Regions from separate parts of the Clostridium sp. RTP31139st1_H3_RTP31139_211217 genome, predicted to be linked through region 3. Evidence: predicted binding sites of a transcription regulator. Region 3 holds the regulator's gene; each other region holds the start of a gene.
What was found. Region 3 encodes Rex, which represses fermentation and respiration genes when NADH is low (regulators of the CRP and FNR family bind a similar motif). Its sites were predicted from a motif close to ATTGTTAANNNNTTAACAAT; they were not measured.
Positions count from the first base shown of each region.

Region 1: ABUA17_RS11155 (acetyl-CoA C-acetyltransferase) is a predicted target of Rex. The motif match lies at 1,722-1,741, and genes of this name have one in related genera.
Region 2: adhE (bifunctional acetaldehyde-CoA/alcohol dehydrogenase) is a predicted target of Rex. The motif match lies at 1,776-1,795, and genes of this name have one in related genera.

Region 1 covers NZ_JBCOAB010000024.1:39,267-42,546, reverse strand. The annotation lists gene ABUA17_RS11155 (acetyl-CoA C-acetyltransferase) at 487-1,668, opposite strand; gene ABUA17_RS11150 (deoxycytidylate deaminase) at 1,971-2,468, opposite strand; gene upp (uracil phosphoribosyltransferase) at 2,699-3,280, opposite strand, start outside.
Region 2 covers NZ_JBCOAB010000014.1:18,824-22,103, reverse strand. The annotation lists gene adhE (bifunctional acetaldehyde-CoA/alcohol dehydrogenase) at 1-1,690, opposite strand, end outside; gene ABUA17_RS08060 (ABC transporter ATP-binding protein) at 2,173-2,976, opposite strand; gene ABUA17_RS08055 (ABC transporter permease) at 2,942-3,280, opposite strand, start outside.
Region 3 covers NZ_JBCOAB010000010.1:31,322-34,601, reverse strand. The annotation lists gene ABUA17_RS06380 (heavy metal translocating P-type ATPase) at 1-552, shown strand, start outside; gene ABUA17_RS06375 (redox-sensing transcriptional repressor Rex) at 949-1,578, shown strand; gene ABUA17_RS06370 (short-chain-enoyl-CoA hydratase) at 1,993-2,802, shown strand; gene ABUA17_RS06365 (acyl-CoA dehydrogenase) at 3,019-3,280, shown strand, end outside.

The DNA.
Region 1 (3,280 bases), on a different contig from region 3:
GCTAATTATATACCTAGTTCTAAATTAATAAAAACCTCATTTTTACTTATTTTTTACAATTAATCGTTAAAATAGCCTGTTATTATATAATATTTCATAAATGCTCAACTAAAATCTTTTTTTTGAGCTTTTTAAATTATTTTTGCAATTAATTTTACAATCTTTCATTTGTTTAAATTTTCATAATATTTATTTTTTTATTCCTATTCATTCTGATAACGTTTCATACTTTTATTTTGTTACTTTTTGATAATATTATTACTATTTTAAAAATTTTTTTAACTTTTTTTATCATTTTATAATTATTAATAAGGTATTCTGTATATTTATTTAGTTTTTTATGAATAATTGCTTTACACTTTATTCATTATTTTTTAAAATTTTTATTATTTTTTATTCTAATAATTACAATTAAACATATTTATAATTACTATAGTTATAAAAGGAGCCTCTGAAAAGCTCCTTTTTTCTTATTTTTAATATAAATTACACTCTTTCAACTACTAAAGCAGTTCCCATTCCTCCACCAATACAAAGAGTTGCTAATCCTCTTTTAGCATCTCTTTTTTCCATTTCATGAAGTAATGTAACTAATATTCTTGCTCCTGAAGCACCTACTGGATGACCAAGTGCTATTGCTCCTCCATTTACATTTACTTTATCCATATCGAAATTTAAATCCTTAGCTACAGCTAAACTTTGTGCTGCAAATGCTTCATTTGCTTCAATTAAATCCATATCTTCTACAGTTAATCCAGCACCTTCTAACGCCTTCTTTGTTGCATGGAATGGTCCATATCCCATTATTGCAGGATCTAATCCCTTGCTTCCATAAGAAAGTATCTTAGCCATTGGTTTTAATCCTAATTCTTCTGCTTTTTCAGCACTCATAACTACAAATGCAGCTGCACCATCATTAATTCCTGATGCATTAGCAGCAGTTACAGTACCATCTTTAATAAATGAAGGTCTTAATTTAGACATTTTTTCAAGAGTTGATCCGAATCTTGGGAACTCATCTTGAGCAAATACTTTTGGTTCACCTTTTCTTTGTGGAATAACAACAGGTACTATTTCATCTACAAATTTTCCTTCTTTAATTGCCTTTTCAGCCTTTAATTGAGAATTTAATGAGAATTCATCTTGCATTTCTCTTGTTAATCCCCATTCTTTAGCTATGTTTTCAGCTGTTACACCCATATGATAATCATTAAATGCATCCCATAAAGCATCTTTAATCATTGTATCTACCATTTTTGCATCGCCCATTCTTTGACCCCATCTTGCGCCAGGAATAGCATATGGTGCTGCAGACATGTTTTCCATTCCTCCAGCAACTACTACATCACAATCTCCAGCCTTAATCATTTGAGCCGCTAATGCTACACATCGTAAACCTGATCCACAAACTTTATTTATTGTCATAGCTGGAACCTCTACTGGTAATCCTGCTTTTACAGCAGCTTGTCTAGCAACATTTTGTCCTTGAGCAGCTTGTATAACATTTCCCATAACTACTTCTTCAACTAATTCTGGTTTAACTCCAGCTCTATTTACAGCTTCTTTAATTACTAGTGCTCCTAAATCTGCTGCTGGAACATCCTTCAATGACCCACCGAATGATCCAATTGCAGTTCTTACTGCACTAACTATTACTACTTCTCTCATAAAAAACCCTCCCATTAATTTACCCTAAAATCATAATAGTGTTAATTGTTTAAATTGTTAAACAATTAACACTATTATTATACCACTTTATTTTTTCCAATATCAACTAGTTTTTAAAATATTTTACCTTTTTCCACTGATTTTACACTTAGGTTTGCTCTATATCTGTACCTGTTATTCTCCTTAAATCCTTTATATGATAACGCCTTTTCTATTTAAGTATGTATTTGATTTTTTTATAAACATAATTTGCTTATAGATAATTATTACTTTATTTAATGTGTTATTAAATTATCAAGCAATTAAATATCTTTTATATTTAAAGATAGCTCTATTTTTTCGTGAGTTGGAATTAACTGATTCAGAGCAACTCCAGCGCATTTGAACATTCTTTTAGAAGCCTTTACTGAATCAGTATCCGCATACTTGTCACTTAAATAGACAACTTCACTAATTCCTGATTGTATTATTGCTTTTGCACATTCATTACATGGAAATAATGCAACATATATCTTACACCCCGATAAATCTTTACCCTTTGCATTTAATATTGCATTTAACTCTGCATGAACAACAAATGGATATTTCGTATTCAATGTTTCCCCTTCTTTTTCCCATGAAAATTCATCATCAGAACATCCTTTAGGTAACCCATTGTATCCTATGCTTTCAATTATATTATTTCTATTTACAATACAGGCCCCAACCTGTGTGCTAGGATCTTTGCTTCTCTTTCCTGATAATAATGCTACAGACATAAAATAATCATCCCATGATAAGTATCCTTCTCTTTTTGCCATAACTTTCACTCCTTTGCTTTTTTATTTAATAATTATAGAAATAAATTCAGCAAAGCTGAATTTAAAAATATATTATTAATAAGAAACTCCCATAGGAATTTCTACATTAACTATTAACTATTAACTATTAACTATTAACTATTAACTATTAACTATTAACTATTAACTATTAACTAAACTAACTTGTTTGTAATTTAATTAAAAAGCGAAGACTTAGTCTTCGCTTTTTATTATTTAGTTCCGAAAAGTCTATCTCCAGCATCACCAAGACCTGGTACAATATATCCTTTTTCATTTAATTTTTCATCAATAGAAGCTAAGTATATATCAACATCTGGATGTTGTTCTTGAACAAGTTTAACACCTTCTGGAGAAGAAATTAAACACATTAATCTAATCTTTTTAGCTCCTCTTTTCTTTAATAAAGAGATTGCATCAGCTGCAGAACCACCTGTTGCTAACATTGGATCTACTACTATTATATCTCTTTCAGCTATATCTTGTGGTAACTTACAGAAATACTCTACTGGTTGAAGTGTTTCCTCATCTCTATATAATCCAATATGCCCAACTTTAGCTGCTGGTATTAAATTTAATATTCCATCTACCATTCCAAGACCTGCTCTTAATATTGGAACTATAGCCATCTTCTTACCAGCTAACATTTGACATTTAGTCTTACATATTGGTGTTTCTACCTCTACTTCTTCAGTTTCTAAATCTCTTGTTACTTCATATGCCATTAACATAGAAACTTCTTCTACTAATTCTCTAAAATATTTTGATCCAGTATCTTTACTTCTAATATATGC
Region 2 (3,280 bases), on a different contig from region 3:
TAACTTCTGGATGTTCGTACATAACCCACATAATCTTAGCAGCATCCATAGCTGATCCACCACCAAGTGAAATTATAACGTCTGGTTGGAAGCTAGTCATTTCAGCAGCACCAGCTCTAGCACATCTTAATGTTGGATCTGGTTCAACATCTGAGAATATTTTGTATTGGATTCCTTGTGATTCTAAAACTTCTGTAACTTTGTTAGTGTATCCCATTTCGAATAATACTTTATCTGTTACGATGAATGCTTTCTTTTTACCCATGTCACCTAATTCAGCTAAAGCTACTGGTAAACAACCGTATTTGAAGTAAGTTTTTTCTGGAACTCTAAACCAAAGCATATTTTCTCTCCTTTCAGCAATGCTCTTAACGTTAATTAAGTGCTTAGGACCAACGTTTTCTGAAACTGAGTTTCCTCCCCATGATCCACAACCTAATGTTAATGATGGTGCTAATTTGAAGTTAAATAAGTCTCCGATAGCCCCTTGAGCTGCTGGCATGTTTATTAATGTTCTTGCAGTTTTCATTCTTTCACCGAATGTTAATACTCTATCTCTATTCTTAACTTGATCAGTATATAAAACTGAAGTATGACCCATACCACCTAATTCTATTAATCTATCAGCTTTATCTAAAGCTTCTTCAAATGATTTAGCTTTGTACATAGCTAATACTGGAGATAATTTTTCGTGTGAGAATGGTTCTTCTAATTCAACTGAAGTAACTTCACCAACTAAAACTTTAGCTGTTTCTGGAACGTTAACTCCTGCCATCTTAGCTATCTTATAAGCAGATTGACCAACCATGTCAGCATTTAATCCACCTTTTTCATTTAAGATGATATTTCTAACTTTATCTATTTCTTCACCTTTAAGGATATAAGCTCCTCTTTCAGCTAATTCTCTCTTAACTTCATCATAAACTTGTTCTAAAACAACGATTGATTGTTCTGATGCACAGATAACACCGTTATCAAATGTCTTAGAAAGTAATATTGAGTTTACAGCCATTTTAATGTGAGCTGTTTCATCAATGATTGCTGGAGTATTACCTGCTCCAACCCCTAAAGCTGGTCTTCCTGATGAGTAAGCAGCCTTAACCATTGCTGGACCACCTGTAGCTAGGATTATATCTGATTCTCTCATAACATTTTGTGATAATTCAACTGATGGTTGATCTATCCATCCGATTATTCCTTCTGGAGCTCCTGCTTTAACTGCAGCTTCTAAAACTATTCTAGCAGCTTCAATTGTTGCATTCTTAGCTCTTGGGTGTGGAGAGATTATTATAGCATTTCTAGTCTTTAAAGCTATTAAACACTTGAATATTGCTGTTGATGTTGGATTTGTTGTAGGAACGATAGCAGCTATAACACCAATTGGTTCTGCTACTTTAGTAATTCCACTTGTCTTATCTTCTTCTAAAACTCCACAAGTTTTCATATCCTTATATTGGTTATATATATATTCAGCAGCAAAGTTGTTCTTTACAACTTTATCTTCAACTATTCCCATTCCAGTTTCTTCTACAGCTAATTTAGCTAACTTAATTCTGTTGTGGTTAGCTGCTAAAGCTGCTTGTCTGAAGATTTCGTCTACTTGTTCTTGAGTGTAAGTAGCGAATTTCTTTTGTGCTTCTCTTAATTGTTTAATTCTTGCTGTTAATTCTTGAGCGTTTGTAACTTTCATGTATTACATCCTCCTAAATAATCAATATTTATAATAATTTTAAATTGATATCTTATCTTTTGGGCTTTGTTAAGTTTTTGTTTTGATTGTTAATTCTTTAACTTGTCCACACCCTTATTGTACTCGTTTGTTTATTTTTTGTCAAACTTTTTTTATATATTTTTTTTATTTTATTTTCACTGTATAATTAGCACTACTATAAACCCCTTATTTTTCAACAATGATAACATTTTCAACTATCCAGTAATTTTTTTGACATTTTTCACTCTGTTTTTATAAATATTTTTTTAATATTACTTTAGCAATATTTTTTTGTACTTCCAACATAATCCTTAAGTTTCGTTATATTAATAACAAAGTCTTTATTTAATTGATTTACTTTTTTAATATTTGTATTTGCTAATTGTTTTATTCTATTTATACATATACAAAAAAAGGGACTATATACCTTAAATAAGTATATAGTCCCTTCAAATATATTTTTATGCTAAAGAAGTTAATAAACTTCTATCACTTAATTCTTCTATAGCATTAGCTTTACCGAACATCTCCATAAGCTTTTCAGTTGTTAAGTTTTTCTTTTCTTTTCCACTAACATCTACAATCACTTTACCAGCATGCATCATTAGTAATCTGTTACCACACTCTAAAGCATGCTTCATATTATGAGTAACCATCAATGTAGTAATTTCCTTTTCTTTAACTACATTTTTAGTAATCTCCATTATTTTTGCTGATGTCTTTGGATCTAATGCAGCTGTATGCTCATCTAATAATAGTAATTTAGGTTCAGACATAACTGCCATCATTAATGTTAAAGCCTGTCTTTGACCTCCTGATAATAGTGTAACTTTGTTATAAAGCTTATTCTCTAATCCTAAATCAAGCTTAGTTAATAACTCCTTATAATACTCTATTCTCTTTTTATTTATCCCAAAAGAAAGTCCATATTTTTTTCCTTTATTATCAGCTAAAGCTAAATTTTCTAGTATAGTCATATTTGGTGATACTCCAAAGGAAGGATTTTGATAAACCCTACCTATATATTTTGCTCTTTTAAATTCTTCCTTATAAGAAACATCTTTACCATCTAATACTATTAATCCAGAATCAATATTAATATTACCACTTATTAAATTTAACAATGTTGATTTTCCTGCTCCATTTGAACCAATAATAGTAATAAAGTCACCCTTATTTATATCAATACTAAAATTATCAAAAATTTTATTCTCATTTACGGTGTTAGGATTAAATACTTTGCATAACCCTTGAATCTTTAGCATCACCATCACCACCTTTATTACTCATTGATTTTACATCTCTATTTTTACGCTTAAATTTGAATACATTATTATTTGCCGCTAATGCTACAGCAACTAACACTGCTGTTAATATTTTTAAATCATTTGGATTTAGTTTCATCCATAAAGCAATTGCAATTACTAATTTATATATGATTGCTCCAAATATAGATAAGGTTGTAGCTTTTATAAATGATATCTTTCCAAAAATGGATACACCTATTATTACGGCTGCTAATCCCATTACAACAATTCCTGTTCCCATAGTTACATCTGCAAATCCTTG
Region 3 (3,280 bases):
ATAGTTATTTCTGATGAAGTAAAAGAAAATGTAAAAGAAGCATTAACTGAATTAAAGAGTGTTGGAATTAAGAAAACTATAATGCTTACAGGGGATAGCAAAGTAGTTGCAGATAAGGTTGCTAAAGCTATTGGTATTGATGAGGTTCATGCTGAATTATTGCCAAGTGATAAAGTTAATAAAGTAGAGGAAATACTAAACAAAAAATCAGCAAATGGAAAAGTTTTATTTGTCGGAGATGGAATTAATGATGCTCCAGTTCTAGCAAGAGCTGATATAGGAATTGCAATGGGTGGTGTAGGATCAGATGCTGCTATTGAAGCCGCAGATGTAGTATTAATGAAAGATAAAGTAGAAGCTATTTCAGAAGCCATACGAGTATCAAGAAAAACTAGTAAAATATTATGGCAAAACATTATTTTTTCTTTAGCAATTAAGGTAGCTGTTATGATATTAGTTATCTTTGGATTAACAAATATGTGGGCAGCTGTATTTGCAGACGTTGGGGTAACTTTACTTGCGGTATTAAATTCAATGAGGATAATTCGATAAATATTGACAAAAGATAAAGCTTTAATTATAATATAATAAGTCCAGAAAATTTTAGGCAAAAGGGAATGGCGTACAAGATCACTTTGATTCTTGTTGCAATATCAGAGGTGTTTAAAATCTGATATAATGCTTATGAGACTTATGTATAACGCATCTGCTACGTTATACATAAGTCTCTGTTTTTAGGTCAAAATAATAAATGAAAAATTAAAATTTCATTATATAATTTGTTATGATAATATTAATATAATTAAATAAAATAAGAAAATGAAATGTGAATAAAAAATTTCAATAATTATTAAATTAATAGAAAAAATGTTAAAAGTATGTTATTATATTATCAAAGTTTAAATAAATGGGGAAATTATTGGAATAAATTAAGGAGATTCATATACTATGGAAAAGAAGAAAAGTGTCTCTATGGCAGTAATTAAAAGATTACCAAAGTACCATAGATATTTGAAAGAGTTGATGAGAAATGATGTAGATAGAATTTCATCAAAGGAATTAGGTGAAAAGATAGGATTTACAGCATCTCAAATAAGACAAGATTTAAATAATTTTGGTGACTTTGGACAACAAGGATACGGATATAATGTTAAAGAATTATATAAACAAATTAGTTTAATTTTAGGATTAGATAAAGACTATACTGGAATCATTATAGGAGCTGGTAATTTAGGGCAAGCAATTGCAAATTATAGTAGATTCTCCGAATTAGGGCTATCTATAGAGGCTATATTTGATGCTAATCCAAAGCTTATCGGAATGAAGATAAGAGATGTAGAAATAAGAGATATTGATACATTAAATAGTTATTTAGAAAATAGTAATGTTAACATTGGAATTATTTGCGTGCCAAGAATTAATGCACAAAAGGTTTGTGATCTTTTGGTGAAGGGTGGAATAAAAGGTATTTGGAATTTTGCACCTGTTGATTTAGTTGTACCAAATGACGTTAAAGTTGAAAATGTACATCTTTCTGAAAGTTTATTAACATTAGTATACTTAATGAAAGATGAATAAAATAATTAAATAGTTTAGACGAAATAGCAAATCAAAATTTTATTATAGCTAAAATTTTGATTTGCTATTTCATTATTATAAATCCAAGTATTTTTTCAATTCAAAATTTATACTTTATTAAAGATAAATTTATATATTTTTTGCATGTTAACAAATGAACAAAGAGAATAAAACTCAAATAGTAAACGTATGCTAAGAAAAATATTGAAAAAGTGGAATTTATATACCAAATAGTAAAATATTAATTGCAAATGAGAAAATTAGATATTATAATTATAAGTAGGTTGTGATTATTCAGAATCTTCTAACCAAAGAAAAGGGAAAAAGAGAATTTTTTTTAATTAATTTGTTAATTATATAACAAAGAACAGGGTGTTTATGAGGAGTTATGGTATAAAAAGGGAGGAAGGATTTGTGGAAATTAAAAATGTAATTTTAGAAGAAGAGTTGAAAAATGTGACTCTTGAAAAAGACGGGAATTTAGCAATAGTTACAATAAATAGACCTAAAGCATTAAATGCTTTAAATTCTGATACATTAAGAGAATTAGATCTAGCAATTTCTAATATTGAACAAGACAGCAATGTATATTGTGTAATATTAACTGGAGCTGGTGAAAAATCTTTCGTAGCAGGTGCAGATATTGCCGAGATGAAAGATTTAGATGCCAAGGGTGGAGAAGAATTTGGACTTTTAGGAAATAGGGTATTTAGAAGAATAGAAAATTTAGACAAGCCTGTTATAGCAGCAATATCTGGATTTGCTTTAGGCGGAGGATGTGAGCTTGCAATGGCTTGTGATATAAGAATTGCTTCAGAAAAGGCAAAGTTTGCTCAACCAGAAGCTGGTCTTGGGATTACACCAGGTTTTGGAGGAACTCAAAGATTGCCTAGAATAGTTGGATTAGGTAAGGCAAAGGAAATGATTTATACTTGTGCAATGATTAAGGCAGATGAAGCTTTAAGAATTGGTTTAGTTAATAAAGTTGTTCCATTAGAAAACCTAATGGAAGAAGCAAGAAAAATGGCTTCAGTTATTTGTGCAAATGCACCAATAGCAGTTAAGTATTGTAAAGATGCTATTAATAGAGGAATGCAAGTTGATATAGATAAAGCAATTGAAATCGAAGCAAATGATTTTGGAAAATGCTTTGATTCAGAAGACCAAGTTGAAGGAATGACAGCTTTCTTAGAAAGAAGAGAAAAGAACTTTAAGAATAGTTAAGAGTTAATAGTTTTGGTAGGAACTCCTTATGGAGTTTCTTAAATATATTTTTAAAATTTGGCCTATGCCGAATTTATTCCTTAACTATTAACTCAAAACTATTAACTATAAAAAGGGTGTTATTTAATAAATTTTAAATATATAAGCTAAGTGTATTTTACATATTTACTTGTAACTATACACATAAACAGGGTATTGCAGGGAGGTAAAAAAGCAATGAATTTTGGATTAACTAGGGAACAAGAGTTAGTAAGACAAATGGTTAGAGAATTTGCAGTTAATGAAGTAAAACCAATAGCTGCTGAAATTGATGAAACAGAAAGATTTCCAATGGAAAATGTAAAGAAGATGGCAGAGCTAGGAATGATGGGAATACCATTTCCTAAAGAATTAGGTGGCGCTGGCGGAGATGTATTATCATATATCATAACTGTTGAAGAATTATCAAAGGTTTGTGGAACAACTGGAGTTATTGTTT